DNA from 4 places in the Comamonas sp. E6 genome. Region 3 is predicted to be linked to each of the others. Evidence: predicted binding sites of a transcription regulator. Region 3 holds the regulator's gene; each other region holds the start of a gene.
The links. Region 3 encodes FNR, which switches genes on or off when oxygen is low (the NO sensors DNR and NnrR bind a similar motif). Its sites were predicted from a motif close to TTGATNNNNATCAA; they were not measured.
Positions count from the first base shown of each region.

Region 1: a site for FNR is predicted at 1,732-1,745, ahead of CSE6_RS23065 (hemerythrin domain-containing protein). Genes of this name have one in related genera too.
Region 2: a site for FNR is predicted at 3,768-3,781, ahead of CSE6_RS09110 (DUF2189 domain-containing protein). Genes of this name have one in related genera too.
Region 4: a site for FNR is predicted at 3,143-3,156, ahead of CSE6_RS11305 (DASS family sodium-coupled anion symporter). Genes of this name have one in related genera too.

Region 1 is NZ_BBXH01000032.1:11,173-16,289, forward strand. It holds gene CSE6_RS23055 (dienelactone hydrolase family protein) at 1-234, opposite strand, end outside; gene CSE6_RS23060 (MarC family protein) at 417-1,064, shown strand; gene CSE6_RS23065 (hemerythrin domain-containing protein) at 1,174-1,671, opposite strand; gene CSE6_RS23070 (ABC-type transport auxiliary lipoprotein family protein) at 1,844-2,527, opposite strand; gene CSE6_RS23075 (MlaD family protein) at 2,634-3,581, opposite strand; gene CSE6_RS23080 (ABC transporter ATP-binding protein) at 3,581-4,441, opposite strand; gene CSE6_RS23085 (ABC transporter permease) at 4,568-5,117, opposite strand, start outside.
Region 2 is NZ_BBXH01000009.1:179,698-184,814, forward strand. It holds gene sstT (serine/threonine transporter SstT) at 1-1,049, shown strand, start outside; gene CSE6_RS09095 (ABC transporter ATP-binding protein) at 1,150-1,830, opposite strand; gene CSE6_RS09100 (arylesterase) at 1,829-2,560, shown strand; gene CSE6_RS09105 (hypothetical protein) at 2,578-2,796, opposite strand; gene CSE6_RS09110 (DUF2189 domain-containing protein) at 2,817-3,614, opposite strand; gene CSE6_RS09115 (PLP-dependent transferase) at 3,837-5,060, opposite strand.
Region 3 is NZ_BBXH01000015.1:133,850-138,966, reverse strand. It holds gene ccoP (cytochrome-c oxidase, cbb3-type subunit III) at 1-15, shown strand, start outside; gene ccoG (cytochrome c oxidase accessory protein CcoG) at 98-1,540, shown strand; gene CSE6_RS14475 (FixH family protein) at 1,667-1,972, shown strand; gene CSE6_RS14470 (hypothetical protein) at 2,230-2,493, shown strand; gene fnr (fumarate/nitrate reduction transcriptional regulator Fnr) at 2,557-3,279, opposite strand; gene hemN (oxygen-independent coproporphyrinogen III oxidase) at 3,548-4,930, shown strand; gene CSE6_RS14455 (sulfite exporter TauE/SafE family protein) at 4,934-5,117, shown strand, end outside.
Region 4 is NZ_BBXH01000012.1:66,182-71,298, forward strand. It holds gene CSE6_RS11290 (putative FMN-dependent luciferase-like monooxygenase) at 1-189, shown strand, start outside; gene CSE6_RS11295 (CMD domain protein) at 186-881, shown strand; gene CSE6_RS11300 (alkylhydroperoxidase domain protein) at 878-1,468, shown strand; gene CSE6_RS11305 (DASS family sodium-coupled anion symporter) at 1,478-2,983, opposite strand; gene CSE6_RS11310 (hypothetical protein) at 3,252-3,578, shown strand; tRNA gene CSE6_RS11315 (tRNA-Met) at 3,651-3,727, opposite strand; gene rplQ (50S ribosomal protein L17) at 3,768-4,151, opposite strand; gene rpoA (DNA-directed RNA polymerase subunit alpha) at 4,283-5,117, opposite strand, start outside.

The DNA of each region.
Region 1 (5,117 bases), on a different contig from region 3:
GTCTTCTTCGCTGTAACCCAGCTCCACATCGGGCTTGACGCGGGCAAACATGGCGGGCGCCACGGCCACATAGCCCTGGGCTGCGTAGCGGTCTGCCACGGAGCGGATATGCGAGTTCACGCCGAAGATCTCCTGCAGCACCACAATGGCACCGCGTGCCTGGCCCTCGGGCATGGCCACATAAGCCGGGGTTTTTGCGCCATCCACGGCTGTCAGTTCAACAAAGCTGCCCATTGCGAAGCTCCTTAACATGGTTCAAAAGGGAAATCCGCGACGCGGCCGCCAGCAATGCTGTAATGGCTGATGCCGCGTCGATGATTCGGCCATTTTTTCACAGGAGTGTTGATGCAAGCTATCTCAGCCCCACAAAAGGCCGACAGTCGCAAGAAGCCCCCCATGCCAGGAGGCGAGCTGTAATGGATATCAAGCCGTTGATCACCCTGGTCGCCATCATCAACCCGCTGGCCATCGTCCCGTTCTTCATCCACTACACGGCCGGCTTCGACGCCGAGCAGCGCTGGCAGACGATTCGCACCGCCGCCTTTGCCGCCTTCTGCGTGATTGCGGTCTGCGCCCTGCTGGGGCTGCAGATTCTGCAGTTCTTCAATATCTCGCTGCAAAGCTTTCAGGTCGGCGGCGGTCTGCTGCTGCTGATCAGCGCGATGAACATGCTCAACGCCCGTCCCGCCGAAGACCGCCCCAACAATGCCACGCTGGCAGCCGGCGTCGAAAAGGCCGCCGAGGGCAACAGCATTGCCGTCGTGCCGCTGACCATTCCGCTGCTGACCGGGCCTGCCGCCATGTCCACCGTGGTGATCTATGCCGATCAGGCGCGCACCATCTGGCAGCATGTGGCGCTGGTCGGTTACGGCGTGGTGGTGGCCGCAGCCATCATGGTGTGCTTTTCATTGGCCCACCCGATTGCCCGCGTACTGGGCAAGACCGGCATCAATGTGATGACCCGGCTCATGGGACTGATTCTGGCCGCGCTGGCCATCGAGGTGATGGCCGGCGGACTGATCAAGATCTTCCCCATCCTGGCCTCCCCGGCGATATACCCTTAACCCAAAAAATACTCCCCCTGAGCGGCTGCGCCGCTTCCCCCAAGGGGGACGGCAGCTTTGCTGCGCGGCGGAGCTTGCTCGCTGTCTCTCTCCTTAGCGCGTGCCAGTTTCAGGCAGTTACCACTTCCATTTTTTCAGTTTCACCACAGGCACCACCACAGCCGGTGATCGGCTCTGCAGGCAAAGCCTCGGGCACCAGCACCGCGCCGGTCACCAGGTCAAAGCCCGCGCGGCGCATATGCAGGGCCAGGGCGGCATCCATGTTCTGCGCATGGTGGCTGAACCACGGACCCAGCTCGGCCGCCATATGGCGGATCGTGGCCAGATCGCCCTGCCCGCCCTTGACCGCCCCCTCGCGCAGCACGGCCAGCACCACCTTGTGCTGCTGGCTGTGGCAGTTGCCCGTGGCAAAGCCCGTGGTCTGCATCCAGCGGTCTTCCTGATCGAAGTGCTGCTGGGTATGGGCAATCAGCTCGTCCCAGAGCGCGCACAGCTGCTCGTCGCCCGCAGCTTCCACCTGGGCCAGCAGGGTGACGAACTCTTCATGCACCGCGTCCATGACGGGAAAATCCAGGATGAGAGCGGCATTCCATTCGAGGCTGGCCATGGCAGTTCCTTGTGCGAGGTTGAGGAACTGGCAGCTTAAGAACAAGGCCCGGCCCGGCCATTGACCCACATCAGCAAAGCAGCTGCCCGCAAGTAACCAGGACTTGCCCGGAATCAACAAAGCCCTGCATGGCAGGGCTTTGGGAGCGGAAATGCCTGGGACTGGTCAGGCCCTAGCGCCCGTAACCCTGCAACCAGCGGCTGAGCTGGACAGCCGCCTCATCCACCGCGCGTGCCATGGCCTGGGCACCGCCGGCTGCGTCGGCCGAGGCAGCCGGAACCTCGACCGTGAACACCTTCTGGCCCAGCAACTGGTTGCCTGCACTCTCGCCGACACCGATCAGGCTGGCGCTCAGGCGCAGCAGCGCACGGCTGTTGCTGGCGTTGTCGAAGACCTGGTTGAACTCGTCCACCGTCACGCGCAGCTGCGCAATCGAGCGCTTGTCGGCCAACAGGGGGCGGACATTGTCCTTGCCCGAAAGCACGGGGCGCTCCAGCCCCAGACGCATGCGCAGGCGCTGCTCCACCATCTGGGCGGGAGGCAGGCTCCAGCGCGCGTTCTGGTAGGCACGCAGTTGCTGGCTGTCGCTGTAGTTCAGACGGTAGAACATGGCCGTCAGGCCCTCGGGCAGGCCCGGAGCCTGGACTTCGGCCAGCACCAGAGGCACCGGCGCCACCAAAGGGGCGGCTGCGTTGGCGGCCGGCGCGGCCAGGTCGGCCACGCCCAGGTCATAGCGCACCGGCTGCGTGGGCGCCGTGGGCAGGCCCGAGCAGGCGGCGAGCGCCAGTACCAGGGAAGAAGCGCCCAGCAATCGCCATGCTCCGCGGCCGGTGAATGAAGTCTTTGTGTCTGCCATATTGATTCCTTTGGGACTTAGGCCAGCCAGGCTGGGCAGCAGGCATTTCCATCGAAAAACAGCCTGCCTGATCCGAATTTGCGCAAGTCGTGTCCTTGTTGCGGCTTCACTTGGCCGGCGCCACGAACCCTGGCTCGCCGGGACCTGGCAAGCCCATTCCCTGGCCGTAGATGACGGATTGCGGGTTGTCATTGAAGCGGCCCGCGGCCGCGCCCATGGTGCGCGCGGCGCGCGAGACATCGTCAGCCGCGCCGTTCATGCGCGGCAAGGTGCTGCGCCCCAGCGACTCGGCCGCCTGCGACAGGGCCTGCGTGCCCTCGGCAATCTGCTGCAGCGGGCCGTCGGGGGCATTGACCTTGCGCACGGTCTGTTGCAGATCGGTCGCCACGCCCGTGGCGGCATTGCCGGCCTTGGTAAGGGACTGCAGGGTCTGGTGCGCATCTGCCGTGATCTGTGGAAAGTCCTTGGCCGTCTTGTTCATGGTCTCGGCCAGATCCTTGATCCCGCCGGATGCGGCAGCGATATTGTCGAGCGCCACGCTCACCCGCTTCTGGTTGTCCTCACCCAGCATGGAATTGAGGCGGCGTGAAATTTCGTCAACCCGCTCCAGCAGCACCGGCCCCTGGTCGGCCAGCATGTTCAGCGGCGATGATTTCATGGGCAGGCGCGGCAGGCCGCTGGGCCCGGGCTTGAGCGGTTGCGAAGACTTGCTGTCATCGTCGAGCTGGATATGGGCCAGCCCCGTCACTCCCTGATAGCCGAGCTGGGCGTAGGTGGCCGGCGTGACCGGCGTGTCCTCGCCCACGGCAATGCGAATCAGCACATTGCCGGAAATCTGCGGATCAAAACCGATGCGCACCACCTTGCCCACGGGCACGCCCTTGTAGCGCACCGTGGCCTGGGGCTGCAGGCCGCTGACTCCGTCCTTGGTGGACATTTCATAGAGCTGGTATTCGCGGTTGTCGCGCGTCAGCCAGACGGCCAGCCCTGCCAGCAGGGTCGCCACCACCAGCACGAAGATGCCGGCAGCCATGGCATGGGACTTGTTTTCCATCAGCTTTCCTCTGCGGCCACGCCGCCTTGCACCGGGGCCATGGCACGGCGGCCACGCTCTCCCTGGAAGAAATGTTCAATAAACGGGTGCTTGATCCGGGCCACGTCGCGCGGAGCTCCGGTGAACAGCACTTTTTTCTCGGCCAGCACGGCCACTCGTGTGGACAGCGCGAACAGCGTATCCAGATCGTGGGTGACCATGATCACGGTCAGGCCCAGCTCTGCATGAATATCGCGCAGCAGCTCGCAGAACTCGTCCGAGCCCTTGGGGTCCAGCCCCGCTGTGGGTTCGTCGAGCAGCAGCAGCGGCGGATCCATCATCAGCGCGCGCGCCAGCGCCACACGCTTGATCATGCCGCCCGACAGGTCCGCAGGCATGCGCGAGGCATGCTCGGGCTTGAGGCCCACCATCTGCAGCTTGACCATGGCCGCATCGCGCACCACGGCATCGGGCAAGGTGCCCTGCTCACGCAGCGCAAATGCGATGTTGTCGAGCACGTTGAAGGCCGAATACAGCGCACCCTGCTGGAACAGCATGCCCACCTGACTCGCCGCCAGCTCGCCGCTGATGACTTCGCGCGAGGGCCGGCCATCCACGGTCACCGTGCCGCGCGATGGCGAGAGCAGCCCCAGTATCTGGCGCAGCAGCACCGTCTTGCCCGTGCCGGAGCCGCCCACCAGGGCCAGAATCTCGCCCGGGTAGACATCGAAGTTCAAGTCCTGGTGCACGGCAAAGCGCGACTCGCCCTCGCCGAACTCGGTCCACAGGTCCACTGCCTGCACCAGGGGCTTCACATCCTGCGGCGGCGCGTAATCGCCCACGGCACCCTCGATACGGCGGTTGAGCATCACCTCTGTCATTGGCGTGCCCCCCGCTGCACGAGGCTGGCGCGACCCAAGCCAGAAACGCCGAGCAAGGGCCGCCCCGCAGCGAAGGTGTCGTCCCCTTGGGGGGAAGCGGCGAAGCCGCACAGGGGGTAGTTCATCCTAAAAGCCCACGTTTCTGAAGAGGATGGCAAAGATGGCATCCACGATGATGACCATGGTGATGGATGACACCACCGCCGCCGTGGTGCCGCGACCCAGGCTCTGGGTATTGGGCTCTACCTTCAGGCCCCAATGGCAGCCGATCAAGGCAATCAGCACGCCAAACACCACGGACTTGCCCATGGCCAGCACCAGATTGCCGACCTTCACGGCCGCAGGCAGGCTTTGCACAAAATAGGAGGGCGTGATGTCCATGGTCAGGTCCGCCGCGACCATGCCGCCAGCCAGTGCCGCAAGAATGGTCCACAACGCCACCAGCGGCATGGACACGGCCAGCGCCAGCGCACGCGGCAGCACCAGCCGGTAGCCCTGGGAAATGCCCATGACCTGCATGGCGTCGAGCTCCTCGGTCACGCGCATCACGCCGATCTGCGCCGTGATGGCCGAGCCGCTGCGCCCCGCCACCAGAATCGCCGCCAGCAGCGGCCCGAGCTCGCGGATCAGCGAAATGCCAAGAATGTTGACAATAAAGGATTCGGCCCCGAACTGG
Region 2 (5,117 bases), on a different contig from region 3:
TCATGGCGGCCATCAGCAGCCACCGCCCCGGCCAGGAAACGCAAATCAAGCCCGTGCTCTGGCTGTACGTCATCGGCACGCTGGCGGCGGCCTGCGTGGCCGTGGCGGCCAGCGCGCTCTTTCCCTCGGTGATTCACTTTCGTGAAGCGCCCAAAGTCCAGAGCGTGCCCGGCGAGATCAGCCAGGTGCTGAGCACCGTCGTCCAAAGCCTGTTCGACAACCCCGTCAATGCCTTGCTGAATGCCAACTACATCGGTATTCTGGCCTGGGCCATCGCCCTGGGCATTGCACTGCGCCACGCCACGCCCACCACCCGCACCATGGTGGAGGACTTTGGCCATGCCATCACCCGCGTGATTCAGGGCGTGATTCGCCTGGCCCCCTTCGGCATCTTCGGCCTGGTGGTCGCCACCTTCTCCTCGGGCGGGCTGGAAGCACTCAAGGACTACGCCCATCTGCTGGCCGTGCTGGTCGGCTGCATGGTGTTTGTGGCACTGGTGATCAACCCGGTCATTGTCTGGACACAGACTCGCCGCAACCCCTACCCGCTGGTGCTGACCTGCCTGCGCGAAAGCGCAGTGACCGCCTTCTTCACGCGCAGCTCGGGAGCCAATATTCCCGTCAATCTGGCCCTGGCCCAGAAGCTCAGGCTCGACGAGAACACCTACAGCATCTCCATCCCGCTGGGCGCCACCATCAATATGGCCGGCGCTGCCGTCACCATCAGCGTGCTGACACTGGCCGCTGCCCATACGCTCAACATCTCGGTGGACATTCCCACGGCCATATTGCTGTGCGTGGTCTCTGCGGTCTGCGCCTGCGGTGCCTCGGGCGTTCCCGGTGGCTCTCTGCTGCTGATTCCACTGGCCTGCAGCCTGTTCAACATTCCCAACGATGTGGCAATGCAGGTGGTGGGTGTCGGCTATGTGATCGGCGTGATTCAGGATTCGACCGAGACAGCCCTCAATTCCTCGACCGACGTGCTGTTTACCGCAGCCGCCTGCCGCGCCGCAGAGCGCAGGGCCGGACTGGAAGTCGCGCGCATCTGAGGCTTGAGCTCAGAATCTACTGATTTGATAACTGCAAGCGCTTATTTGATAAGCGCCAGATCCCCAAAAAGGCCTGTGATCACACAGGCCTTTTGGTTTTTCAGACAGAGCGCCCGGCTTCTATGGTGATGCTTCGATCACATTGCGCCGCAATCTCGCGGTCATGCGTAACCAGAATCAGAGTCGTGCCGCGCTCGCGGTTGAGCGCAAACATCAGCTCCATGATGGTCTGGCCCGTGGCGAAGTCCAGGCTGCCGGTGGGCTCGTCGGCCAGCAGCACGGCCGGCTCCACCACAAAAGCACGCGCCAGGGCCACTCGCTGCTGCTCGCCGCCCGACATCAGCCGGGGATAGTGATTGAGACGCTGGCCCAGGCCCACGCGCTCCAGCATCTGCGAAGCTCTTGCTCTCGCATCGCGCTGACCCGCCAGCTCCAGCGGCAGCATGACGTTTTCCAGCGCCGTGAGATTGCCCAGCAACTGAAAGCTCTGGAAGACAAAGCCCATCTTCTGTGCCCGCACCGCCGCCCTGTCGTCCTCGCTAAGTGCAAACAGATCCTGGCCCAGCAAACGGACCGTGCCGCGGCTGGGGGTATCGAGGCCGGCCAGAATCGACAGCAAAGTGCTTTTACCCGAGCCGGAGGCACCCACAATGGCAACGGTTTCGCCGGCCGTGAAACTCAGATTGATATCCCGCAAAATATCCAGCACGCCTGTGGAATCGCTCACCGATTTGGACAGTTGCTCAACGGCAATCAAAGGAATGGCAAGAGTTGTGGACATGAATCAATTGGATAGCAAAAACGTCAAGAGTCGCAGCCAGCACTTTGCGCTGCAGCGCCGTCACTGTATCGCTGTTGCTCTGACGCTCGCCATTTCAGGGGCTTGCGGTGCGGCAGCGGCCTCATCGCCTGCCAGGAGCAAGGAGCCGGCCAAGGCCGCTCCCGGCGCGAAACCCGGCCCGGTGCTGGTGCTTGGCGATTCTCTGAGCGCAGAATACGGCCTGACGCGCGGCAAGGGCTGGGTGCAGTTGCTGCAGCAGCGCATGAATGACGAAAAGAATCCGCGCAAGGTGGTCAATGCCAGCATCAGCGGCGAGACCACGGCCGGCGGCAGAGCGCGCCTGGCGTCGCTGCTCAGACAGCATGAGCCGGGCATCCTGATTCTTGAGCTGGGCGGCAACGATGCCTTGCGCGGCCTGGCGCTGCAGAGCACGCAGCAGAATCTGGAAGTCATGATCAAGGCCGCCAGGGAGGCCGGGACCCAGGTGCTGCTGGTGGGCATGCAGGTGCCGCCCAACTATGGAGCGGCATATACCGAGCAGTTTGCCGAGATGTTCAGGAGCATTGCCGACGCGCAAAAGCTGCCGCTGGTGCCGTTTCTGCTGTCGGGCATCGGCGATGCGGCAGACGCCGAGCGATGGTTTCAGAGCGACCGCATTCACCCCAATGCCCAGGCTCAGCCACAGATGCTGGCCAATGTCTGGCCCAAGCTCAGGCCATTGCTGAAATAAGCGACGGCCGCACGGCCTCAGTCGCCGCTGCCTCCACCATCACCGCCAGAGTCGCCGCCGTCCGAGCTGCAGGCACTCTCGTTGCTGCCCGAGCCGCAAAAATAGCTGTCGTTGAAGACGGCGCGGCCGTCCTCGCGGCTGCTCGCCGAAGTCCAGGTCAGCGGCGAATCGGTGCTGTGGCCCGAAGAGCCTGGCTGGGGCGTAAAGACTTTTTTCAACCAGTTCCAGAACTCCATGACATCCCCCTCATTGCGCCTCAAGCAGGGTCCCCCTTGCTTTCGGCGCGGACGCTGGCTTTATAGGCATGCCAGCTGGTACAACCCAGCAGCGGCCCGACGACGATCAGACCTGCACTGTAGAAGAGCAGCGAGGCCGCGATCAACATGGTGATGATCAACCCCCACAGCAACATCACACCCGTGTTGGCACCCACCACGCGCATGCTGGTGATGCAGGCCGTCAAGGCATCGGTATCCAGATCGAGAATGGCGGGCAGTGAAACCACCATGCTGGCAAACACCAAGGCTGCAAATATCCCGCCAACTGCGGTGTAGCCCAGCAGGAACTCCCAGTTCTCGGGCCGCAGCAGGGTCTGCAGCAGGGTTGCCGTACTGGGCATGCCGGTGTCAAACGAGATGGCGAACACCACCATGGCGGCGCGCCCCCAGAGCATCTCCAGCACCATCAGCACCATGACCAGCATGCCCATGCTGGCCAGATGCTTGTCCCAGCAGGTCAAGGACTGCGACAGCAGCACGGGCTTGCCCTGCTCCAGCTGCTGGTTGACGTAGTACAGGCCCATGGCCAGGAAGGGGCCGATCAGCAGACAGCCGCTGGCCATGGACATCAGATATTCAGGGCTGGAGCGAAACACCCAGGCCATCAGACGTGCCATGCCCCAGAAGCACAGGCCGTAGAACAACGCAATCATTGGTGCGCGACGCACATCGCCCAGGCCCAGCAGCAGCCATTGCCAGGGCTCGCTCCAGCGCAGTTGCAGAATCTGCAGATTGCCGGACTCGGCCTTGACCTCGGAAACAGGGGAAGCTTGCATGCGAGACCCTCCTTGTCGCCCGTACCGCGCCTCGGTGGCGGCAGCTGACAGGAACAAGTTACCCGCTCAACCTTGAATCTGCATTGCGGAAAGCCCGCATGCCGGCCTCCGCATTTCACTATGAAAACAAGAGCTTATAGCGCCCGGCTTTTGTTGACTTCAGTCAATAAAAGCATTGAAATCGCTTCTCGACAAGCGCTGCTAGCTCCTATTTAAATAGCTTCAACCAAAGGCCTTGAGCAGAGCCTGGGCCAGGTCGGCCTGCAGATCGCTCGTATCCTCAAGGCCGATGGCAAAGCGCACCACGGTGCCCGCCTTGATATGGGGTGTGGCACGGCTGCGCATCTCGGGCAGCTCATAGGGCACGACCAAGCTCACAGGCCCGCCCCAGCTGTAGCCCAGCTTGAACAGGCTCAGGCTGTCACAGAAGCGATCGACGGCTGCCTGGTCGAAGCGCTCGTCGATGACCACGCTGAACAGACCGGCGGCCACGCCATCCTGGCCCTGCCCTTGTCCGCACAGCTGCTTCCAGCAAGCATGGCCCGGCGCGTCAGGCATCGCGGGGTGCAAGACCTGCGCCACAGCACTCTGGGTGGCCAGCCACTGCGCCAGCTGGCGTGCCGAGCGATCCTGTGCGTGATAGCGCAGGCCGATGCTGGGCAGGCTGCGCAACACGGCTTCGGCGTCGTTGCCGCTCACGCCCAGACCCAGGCGCATGTGCGCGAGCTTGATGCGCATATGCAGGGGCTGGTTGCGCGTGATGATGCTGCCCATCAGCACATCACCGCCGCCGCTGGGGTATTTGGTCAGGGCATGGACCGTGACATCGACGCCCAGGCTGCCATCGCCCAGCAGGTCGAAGGGACGGAAAGCCAGACCCGCGCCCCAGGTGTTGTCCAGCACCATGGTCACGCCCCTGGCCCGGCACAGGCGCACCTGCTCGACGAGATCGGGGAACTCCATGGTTACCGAGCCAGGAGCCTCCAGCCAGACCAGCTTGGTGGCCGGAGTAATCTTGGCCGCCAGGTCTTCGACGCACATGGGGTCGTAGTACTGATGGCGAATGCCGAAATGGGCCAGCTCGCCCTCGGTCAGCGTCTTGTTGGGACCGTATGCGTTATCGGGCACCAGCACCTCGTCGCCCGTCCTGAGCAGCGCCAGCGACACCGTGGCAATCGCGGCCAGACCGCTGGGTACCAGCAGGCATTGCAGACCGCCCTCCAGCGATGCCAGACGTTCTTCCAGGGCGTAGGTCGTTGGCGTGCCATGCAGACCGTAGGTGTAGCTGCTCTTGTCCAGCCAGCGGCGCTCGCGCATGGCCTGCACATTCTCGAAGTACACGGTCGAGGCCTTGTGCACGGCAAGCTGCGGGCCTTCGAAGTCCGTGGGAGGCTTGTAGGGATGATGGATCAGATGGGTGGAAAGCTTGTGGTCGGCTTGGGTCATGCCCTGATCTTAGTGCCATGCAGCCACAAAAAAGCCAGAGGGCTTGCGCGCTCTGGC
Region 3 (5,117 bases):
CAAAACCAGAAGTAATGCGTTTTGAAAAGGCGGTGCCCTGGCACCGCCTTTTTCGCGTTTCAATTTTCAGTAATTACAAAAATATTAAGGAACTGCGATGCCGTGCGATCAGGGGAAGCCCCGAAAAGTCATACCGATCACGCCTGAGCCTCATGAGGGCGGGCCTGAGCTGGTGCCTATGTTCGCTTCCGAGCAAAAAGTGTACTCACGCTCAATCAGTGGCGTGTTCTCACGGTGGCGCTGGGCCATGGTGTTTCTGACCCAGATCGTCTTCTACGGCCTGCCCTGGCTGCAGTGGGGCGAGCGCCAGATGGTGCTGTTCGATCTGGGGGCCCGGCGCTTCTATCTGTTCGGACTGGTGCTGTACCCGCAGGACTTCATCTATCTGACGGGGCTGCTGATCATCAGCGCGCTGGGGCTGTTCCTGTTTACCGCCGTGGCCGGGCGCCTGTGGTGTGGCTTCTCCTGTCCGCAGACGGTCTACACCGAGATCTTCATGTGGATCGAAAGCAAGGTCGAAGGCGATCGCAGTGCCCGCATGCGTATCGACAAGAGCGGCTGGACTTTGGAGAAGATCTGGAAAAAGTCGCTCAAGCAGTTTCTCTGGATCGCTCTGTCTCTTTGGACAGGTTTCACCTTTGTCGGCTACTTCGTGCCCATCCGTGAGTTGGGTGTGGAGTTGATGGCCTTCCAGGGCAGCTGGCAGATCTTCTGGGTGGCGTTCTACGGCTTCGCCACCTACGGCAACGCCGGCTATATGCGCGAGCAGGTCTGCAAGTACATGTGTCCCTATGCACGCTTTCAGAGTGCCATGTTCGACAAGGACACCATGATCGTCAGTTATGACGCCGAACGTGGTGAAGCTCGCGGCCCGCGCAAGAAAGACGTTGACTACAAGGCACAGGGCCTGGGGGACTGCATAGATTGCAAGCTTTGCGTTCAGGTCTGCCCCGTGGGTATCGATATCCGCAAAGGACTGCAGTACGAGTGCATTGGCTGCGGTCTGTGCATCGATGCCTGCAACTCCGTGATGGACAAGATGGAGTATCCGCGTGGCCTGATCCGATTGACCACTCAGAATGCCGTAGCCAAGGCCTGGAAGCAGGTGCAGGTGATTCGCCGCATTTTCCGCCCGCGTGTGCTGATCTACTCGGCCGTGCTGGTGGCCCTCAGCGCCGCCATGATCGCCAGTCTGGTGCTGCGCGAGCCGCTCAAGGTCGACGTGATTCGCGACCGTGCTGCGCTTTCGCGCATCGTGGCGGGCGGCAAGCTGGAGAACGTCTACCGTCTGCAGATCATGAACGCCACCGAGTCCGAGCAGCGCTACCGTATCAGCGCCGTGGGCCTGGAGAATCTGGAAGTCGCATCCGAGCAGGAAGTGAGCGTTGGCCCGGCAGAGACACGCGGCATTGCGGTGCGGCTGCAGATTCCGTATGGCTCGGCAACTCCCGGCTCGCACCCCGTACACTTCAATGTGGATGCAGTGACTGCCGGAGCAGGGCGTATTTCCGAGAAGACGGTGTTCCTGGTGCCGCGTTAATGCCAGGTCTTGCCGGTCTTCGTGAGCCATCACGGAGGCCGGATAAGGGCACCGCCAATCGGCAACAATTTATGCCACCCTGCCATGTGTGCTCGGGTGGTCAGAATTTTGGAAAGAGGTTTCATCATGTCGGCAGCACAAGCCAAGGTCTCGCAAACGGCCAAGATCATCCACCCCGAGGACGGCAAGCCCTGGTGGAAGTTTGCCCATGTCTGGCTCATCATCGCCGGCCCGGTGATCGTGGTGATTGCCGGCTTTGTCACCGCATACATCGCACTGAGCAGGCCCGATCCCGTGATTGACCCTGACTACTACCGCCATGGCATGGAAATCAACCAGCGCCTGAGCGAAAGTGAAAAAAGCCTGGCCCCAGCAGTCACCGGCCGCAATCATGCGGCCACGCCAGCCAAGGATCATCCGCTGGATCGCTGAGCGCTCCGGCGCTTGCTCCGCCAAGGTCGCTTTTGCGGCCTTTTTTGTTGCCGATATCAAAATCAGAGCGTGTTGCGCATGCACCGTCTAACGTTAATGTAGAAGTAAATGGTTTTTTGATATTCGGATTGCGCAAGGCGCTACTGAAAAGAGAGTAATTCAGGGTTTCCCGCCACGGTGCATGCCCGCAGTCCTGCATGAACGGTCACCACTGTTGTGCAAAATATGACCAAGCCCACAGCCCAAGGAGAATCAGGATGGATGCTCGACGCTGGATGTGGATTGTCTGGCCGGCCTTTCTGGCGGCGGCAATCATGGAGATGGTGGTTTTCGCCTTTGTGGACCCGCTGGATGTGCACTGGCTGGGCTCCCCCCTGGACTGGTCGCGCCAAGCCATCTATACGGTCGCTTTTTTTGCCTTCTGGGTCGTGACCCTGATCGGAGGTGCGATGACGGTGATGCTGGGTCGCTCCGTCAGCGATCTCAATGGCGGCATCGTTTCCGAGCCTCTGCCCGATTAATTCGCACAGACAAAAAAGCCCGCTGTCCGCGGGCTTTGTCTTGAGAGTGTCTGTCGACTCGGTTCAGTTCTGGCATTGCTGGCTGTTGACGATGCGTTTGAGCGCCTCGGTATCCAGGATGCGCAGGTGGCGCTGCTTGACTTCCACAATACCTTCCTCTGCAAATTTGGAGAAAGTGCGGCTCACGGTCTCGAGCTTGAGGCCCAGGTAACTGCCGATTTCTTCGCGCGTCATGCGCAGCACCAGCTCCGACTTGGAAAAGCCGCGTGCCGACAGGCGCTGGACCAGGTTCAACACAAAGGCCGCCAGGCGCTCTTCGGCACGCATGCTGCCCAGCAGCAGCATCACGCCATGCTCGCGCACGATTTCGCGGCTCATGACCTTGTGCACATGGTTCTGCAGGGCAGTGACCTCGCGCGAGAGCTGCTCCAGTTTGTCAAACGGCATGACGCAGACCTCGGCGTCTTCCAGGGCCACGGCATCACAAGTGTGGTGGTCGTTGACGATGCCGTCCAGACCAATGATTTCGCCAGCCATCTGAAAGCCTGTGACCTGATCACGTCCGTCTTCGGTGGCCACGCTGGTCTTGAAGAAGCCGGTTCGAATGGCATACAGAGAGGTGAACTCTTCGCCATTGCGAAACAGCAGCCCGCCGCGCTTGACCTTGCGGCGCGTGGCCACAATCTCGTCAATGCGCTCCATTTGTTCATCGTCCAGGCCCATGGGCATGCACAGTTCACGCAGATTGCAGTTGGAGCAGGATGCTTTGATGGTCTGAAGATTCATGGGCTTTTTGCAACGGCGCAGACAGACACAGAGTGGAGAGTCGCGCTGGTCATTGACCTCGTGGTTGAAGATGAGATGGATCAAATTGTCGCAGCACTTGCCTTGAGGTCTCTTGATTTTCATCAAGGACAGGGTGATTGCCTTGGGGCACATTGCCTGTATTCGTTCAAAAACATGCGCTTTTGCCTATTTTGGGCATGATTTTCAGGATCTGATTTCCATTGAAATCTGCTCTATACAGAGTGTGGGCGCACCCTAACTCCCAGTTATGACCGCAGTCACGCCTGAGTTGCTGAGCCGCTTTGATATCCCCGGCCCACGCTACACATCGTTCCCAACAGCCGACCGTTTTGTTGAGGCTTTTGGTGCAGACGACTACATACTGGCACTCAAGCAGCGCAAGACGCATTCTGGCTCGCGCGCTTTGCCCCTGTCCGTTTATGTGCATGTGCCGTTCTGTGAGTCGCTTTGCTATTACTGCGCCTGCAACAAGATCGTGACCAAGCATCACGAGAAGGCTGCCGAGTATCTGGACTACCTGAGCCGCGAGCTGGCCATGCATACCGAGCATTGCGGCAAAGGTCAGCTCGTAAGCCAGCTGCATCTGGGCGGAGGCACACCGACCTTCTTCAGCGATGCCGAGTTGCAGCAGCTGATGGTTTTGATGCGTGAACATTTCAAGCTGGATCCCGCGGGCGAGTACTCCATCGAGGTCGATCCGCGCACCGTCAGCAACGAGCGGCTGAGAGCTCTCAGGGACATGGGGTTCAATCGCCTGAGCTTTGGCGTGCAGGACTTTGATCCCGCGGTGCAGAAAGCGGTGCACCGCGAGCAGCCCGCCGAGCAAGTCTTTTCGTTGGTGGCCGAGGCGCGCCGCCTGGGCTTTGTCTCCATCAATGTGGACCTGATCTACGGGCTGCCCAGGCAGACGCCCGAGTCTTTTGCGCGCACGCTGGCACAGGTCAATGAGCTGCGCCCCGATCGCATTGCACTGTATGCCTATGCGCATCTGCCCGAGCGTTTCAAGCCGCAAAGGCGTATCGAATCGGCAGACCTGCCTATGGGACAGGACAAGCTGAACATGCTCTCCGGCGCAATTGATGCATTCATGGATGGCGGCTATGTCTATGTAGGCATGGACCACTTTGCGCTGCCTGACGACTCTCTGGCCATTGCCAAGCGCCAGGGGCGCCTGCATCGCAATTTTCAGGGCTACAGCACCCAGCCTGATTGCGACCTGATTGCACTGGGCGTATCGGCTATCGGTAAGGTGGGTGCGACCTACAGCCAGAACGTCAAGACTCTTGAAGAGTATTACGATGCCGTCGATGGAGGCATGTTGCCCGTGCAGCGCGGACTGGCGCTTTCGCGTGACGATCTGGTGCGCAGAGCCGTCATCATGTCCATCATGTGCCAGGGTTCCGTCCTGTATGAGCCCATGGAGCAGGCCTGGCTTATCAATTTCCGCGAGTACTTCGCTGCGGAGCTGGATGCGCTGGCAGAGATGCAGCGCAACGGCTTGGTCGAGCTGTCCGTCGAGGGCTTCAAGGTCACTGGTCTGGGCTGGTTTTTTGTGCGCGGAGTAGCCATGTTGTTTGACCGATATTTGCAGGCCGACCGGAACCGCGCCCGCTTTTCGCGCATCATCTAGCGCATGTTGTTTTCGCTGGTCTGGACTGCTTTGATCATGGGGCTCGTGGGTGGGCCCCATTGTCTTGTGATGTGCGCTGCCCCCTGCAGTGTGGTCACAGCAGCGAAGCCTGTCGGCGGCGGGCAGCCAGTTGTCGTGCTCGGCCTGCAAAAACGCCAATGGCTGCGTACCAGCCTGTTTCATCTGG
Region 4 (5,117 bases), on a different contig from region 3:
ACGGCGCTGACGCAAGCCACCGACATCGTGTTCCAGGTTCACTCCATCGACCCGCCGCACCAGGCCATTCTGCGCTCCATCGAGCTGACGGCAGCCGTCGTGGCACCAGCTCTGGGCTGGCGCCACGACGAGGCCCCCACCGGCGCTTCCCACCCCCTAGTCCGGACCGAACTGCTTCAAGCTGCATGACCATGAGCAACACCGCACAGACCCGCTTTCCCGAAGATGTAATCGACCATCTCGCCGATATCGCTGCCGGCAGCACGCTGGATCAGGTGCGCCGCCATCGCAGCGAGGCGCGCACCCAGGCCCAGCAGAGTTTTGCCGCCCTATTCACCCCCGCAGAGCCCATCTCAGGAACCGTCTCGCTGCGCGAGCGCCTGACGCTGGCCGCCTTCACGGCAGGCCTGCATGGCGAGCCCCGCAGCACGGCCTTCTACACACGCGCCCTGGCGGTCGAAGATGCCGATCTGGCCGGTGCCGTGAGCTCGGAAGTGGTGCGCGGGCGCGCTGCCAGCCTGCAGGCCGGCAGCGGTCCGCACGGCCCCTACGGGATCTATCCGGCCGGCCCCTTGAGCCGCGAGGACCAGAGCGGCCCCAGCTACGCCGTGGACCCGGCCCATGCGGCTTTGCTGGGCCCGCGCATGAGCGCCGCGCTGGCGCATGCCCATCTGCTGGCCTACCACCCACGCGATGCGAGTGCCCAGGCCTTGCTGGCGCTGCAGCAGGCCGGCTGGAGCGAGACCGATATCGTCATCCTGTCCCAGCTCGCCTCTTTTCTGTCCTTCCAGATCCGCCTCGTGGCGGGGCTGCGCGTGCTTGGCGCACGAGCAGCAGTCACCACGGCATCGTCCACCCTCGCCCTGCAAGCCCAGCCATGACCACCACGCACAACACCTCCCCTCAGGTCTTCACCCAGGAACAGCTCGACTGGCAGCCATGGATAGCTCCGCTGCAGGAGAGCGAGCTGAGCGAGCGCCACCATGCGGGCCTGGTGGACGCAGCGCGCGCGCGTTCACCCTATTTCCGGCTGCTGGCGCGCGACCCCGACACGCTGGGAGCACGCACTCGTACCGACAAGGACATCTTCTACAACCCCGACGCCGGCCTGCCGCGCGCCGAGCGCGAACTGGCAGCAGCTGCAACCTCACGCACCAACGGCTGCATCTACTGCGCTTCGGTACATGCGCGCTTTGCCACGCATTTCTCGCACCGCGCCGCCGATGTGCAGCGCCTGCTCGATGAAGGTCCGGGCACCGACCTGGGCTCGCGCTGGAATGCCATCGTTGCCGCCGCCGTGGCCTTGACGCAGACGCCGCCCGCACTGGAGTCCAGTCATATCGATGCGCTGCGCGCCGCCGGTCTCGACGATGCAGCCATCTCCGATGCGCTTCACGGCACGGCCTTCTTCAACTGGGCCAACCGGCTCATGCTGTCGCTGGGCGAGCCCCTGCGCACGAGCAGCTGACAGCGCAGCTCACCACAGCCCCAGCAGCTTCCACCAGACGCTGCCGACGACAGCGAAGATTAGCAGCTCCAGCACGCACATCGCAGCCCCCACGCGCCACCAGACACCCAGGGTCACATAGCCGCTGCCGAAGATGATGGGCGAGGTGCCGGTCGCGTAGTGCGTCAGCGTCATCATGATGGCCGAGCCGGCCGTCATCATCAGCATGAAGGGGACGACGTAGTCAGCTGGGATCAGCTGCGCCCCCACGGTCAGAAAGGCCAGCATCATGGCGCTGATATGGGCCGTGGTGCTGGCGAACAGATAGTGCGAGAAGACGAAAACGCCCACCAGAATGGCGGCCACGGGCAGCCAGTCCAGGCCGCTGGCGACGATGGCGCTCTTCAAGCCCTCGGCAAACCAGGCGACCACACCGAGCTTGTTGAGCTGCTCGGCCAGCATGACCAGGGAACCGAACCAGATCAGGGTGTCCCAGGCGCTTTTCTCGGACAGCACATCATCCCAATCGATGGTCCCCGTGATGATCAGGGCGAACAAACCGAGAAAAGCCACCACGGTCGGGTCCAGCGTGAACGCCGGGCCGAACAGCATTTGCGGCACATTCGCCCATAGCAGCAGCATCACGCCGAAGGTGCCGAGCATCACGCGCTCCTTGCCCGACAGCGGGCCCATGCGGGCCATTTCGGCACGCGCATACTCCACGGCATTGGGCGTGGCCTTGAGTTCGGGTGGCGACAGCAGATAGATCGCCAGCGGCATCAACAGCAGACACAGCAGCCCTGGCAGCAGCATGTACAGAGCCCAACTTGTCCAGCTCAGGTGCAGGGACTGACCCGTGGCCTTGGCCACCAAGTCCACGACCAGAGGATTGGGCGCCGTCGCGGTCAGGAACATGGCCGAGGTGATCGGATTGGAATGGTAGTTGACCAGCGCCAGATAGGTCCCGACCTTGCCTTGCGTTCCCTTGGCCGGGTCCGATTCAAAGGCGTTGGCGATGGACTTCATGATCGGGTGCACGATGCCGCCACCGCGTGCCGTGTTGCTGGGTGTGAACGGGGCCAGTACCAGCTCACAGATCGCGAGTCCGTAACCTATGCCTATGGTGCGCTTGCCCATCAGCGCAATGAACAGCAATCCGATGCGGTTGCCGAGCCCCGTCTTCTTGAGACCGCGCGAGATCAGAACCGCCACCACGATCAGCCAGATCAGGGGATTCGCAAAGCTGCTCAGCGCATCCGTGATCGCACCTTTGGACGAACTAGAGGTCACCTGAGACAGCGACACGATGACAATCGCCATCAATGCCATCACGCCTATGGGCATGACCTTGAGGATGATCGCCACGATGGTCGTCAGAAAGATGGCCACCAGTTGCCAGGCCTTGCTGTCCAGTCCCGCAGGCACCGGCGTCAGCAGCAGACCGGTCAGAACCAGGGTGGAAATCAGTGCAGGCACGACCCGAAATGGAACGACCGATTTGAAGTAACGGAACATCGAGACGATCTTCTCGAACATAGAAGTCCTTTTCTTTACCTGCAGCGCATCGAGACACCATACCTCAGCTCAGCAAAAGCCAGGAGTCCCCGACGGACATTGGCGCTCGGGTCACAGACTGGCATCATGATGCAGTGCCGCATGGCTTCGACTCCAGGCCGACTTTTACGTTGCCAAAGTTTGATCGACGGCAAGACTTGCAGAAGCAAAACCGATGGCAAGACCTCGTACATGCCAGTATTCAAGCATTGGGCACATGCCCATGGATTCAGCAGGAGAGACACTCTAAATGCCAGCGAACCGATTCCTGCCCGATGAATGGGAAAGCCGCCTTGAAGAAATAGATCTAGCGATACTGCATCAGGCTGCTATCTGCAAGATCCGGCTGCTCGACCCCGGTGCCGTCGAACGCGTGCTGGCCAACGATGCCGGCATCTGCGGTGCCGAACATGAGACGGCATTCAGGACCTTGCGCGGCCTGCTCTATCTGCACTACACCGAGGTACTGCATATCAGCGAGGTGCTGAGCCCGGAAATCGCCCAGGTGATCGCCAGCCGGGTGCGCGAGCATTTGAGCCGGCGCTCGGGCACAGCGCCGGGAGGGATGACGGGCTGATACCAGCGCTGCCGCCCTTCAATGGAAAATGGACAAAAAAAAGGTCACGACATTGTCGTGACCTTTTCAATTTGGTTGCGCGAGAAGGATTTGAACCTCCGACCTTTGGGTTATGAGCCCAACGAGCTACCAGACTGCTCCATCGCGCGGTATTTCCAAATTGTAGCAGGCTTTGCAGCCTGCCCTGGCTTATTCAGCTGCTGCAGCGGCTTCTTCAGCGCGCTCGACCAGCTCCACATAGGCCATGGGAGCGTTGTCGCCCACGCGGAAGCCCATCTTCAGGATACGTGTGTAGCCACCGGGACGCTGAGCGTTGCGGGGACCCAGCACGTTGAACAGCTTGGTCACGCTGTCGCGGTCGCGCAGACGGTCGAAAGCCAGACGGCGGTTAGCCACGGTATCAACCTTGGCCAGAGTGATCATGGGCTCGATGACGCGACGCAGTTCCTTGGCCTTGGGGACCGTGGTCTTGATTGCTTCGTGCTCGATCAGCGAGTTCATCATGTTCTGCAGCATTGCCTTGCGGTGTGCAGAAGTGCGGTTCAGTTTGCGGAGGCCGTTGCCGTGACGCATGGTGCTTTTCCTTTGCTCCCCGTTTTTATCCGGAGATCTTTTCTAAATTAAATCAGGCAGCCGTATCAGGTACTGCCCGAGGCACTTGGACTTTGCCGGATCAACTCCAGCAAAGTCTTTTATTGTAGCAATTAACGCTTTTCCAGGCCAGCGGGTGGCCAGTTTTCAAGCTTCATGCCCAGAGTCAGACCGCGGGAAGCCAGAACTTCCTTGATCTCGTTGAGCGACTTGCGACCCAGGTTGGGAGTCTTGAGCAGCTCGTTTTCGGTACGCTGGATGAGGTCACCGATGTAGTAGATGTTCTCTGCCTTGAGGCAGTTGGCAGAACGCACGGTGAGCTCGAGCTCGTCCACAGGACGCAGCAGGATGGGATCGAACGACGTGGCAGCGCCGCGGCCACCGGCAGGAGCGTCGAACACGCTGGCGATATCGCCACCGTCGAGCTGGGCAAACACTGCCAGCTGCTCCACCAGGATCTTGGCGGATGCACGCACTGCGTCTTCAGCGGTGATGGCACCGTTGGTTTCGATTTCCAGAACCAGCTTGTCCAGATCGGTACGCTGTTCCACACGTGCGGATTCGACAGCGTAGCTCACGCGCTTGACGGGCGAGAACGAAGCGTCGAGCACGATACGGCCGATCGACTTGGTCGATTCGTCACCGTAGCGGCGCACGTTGCCGGGCACATAGCCGCGGCCCTTTTCCACCTTGATCTGCATGTCCAGCTTGCCGCCTTGCGACAGATGGGCGATCACATGATCAGGGTTGACGATTTCTACGTCGTGGGGGGTCTGAATGTCACGGGCAGTGACAACACCTTCGCCATCCTTGCGCAGGCTCAGGGTGACTTCGTCACGATTGTGCAGCTTGAACACCACACCCTTGAGGTTCAGCAGGATGTTGGTCACATCTTCCTGGACACCGTCGATGGAGGAGTACTCATGCAGCACCCCAGCAATCGTCACT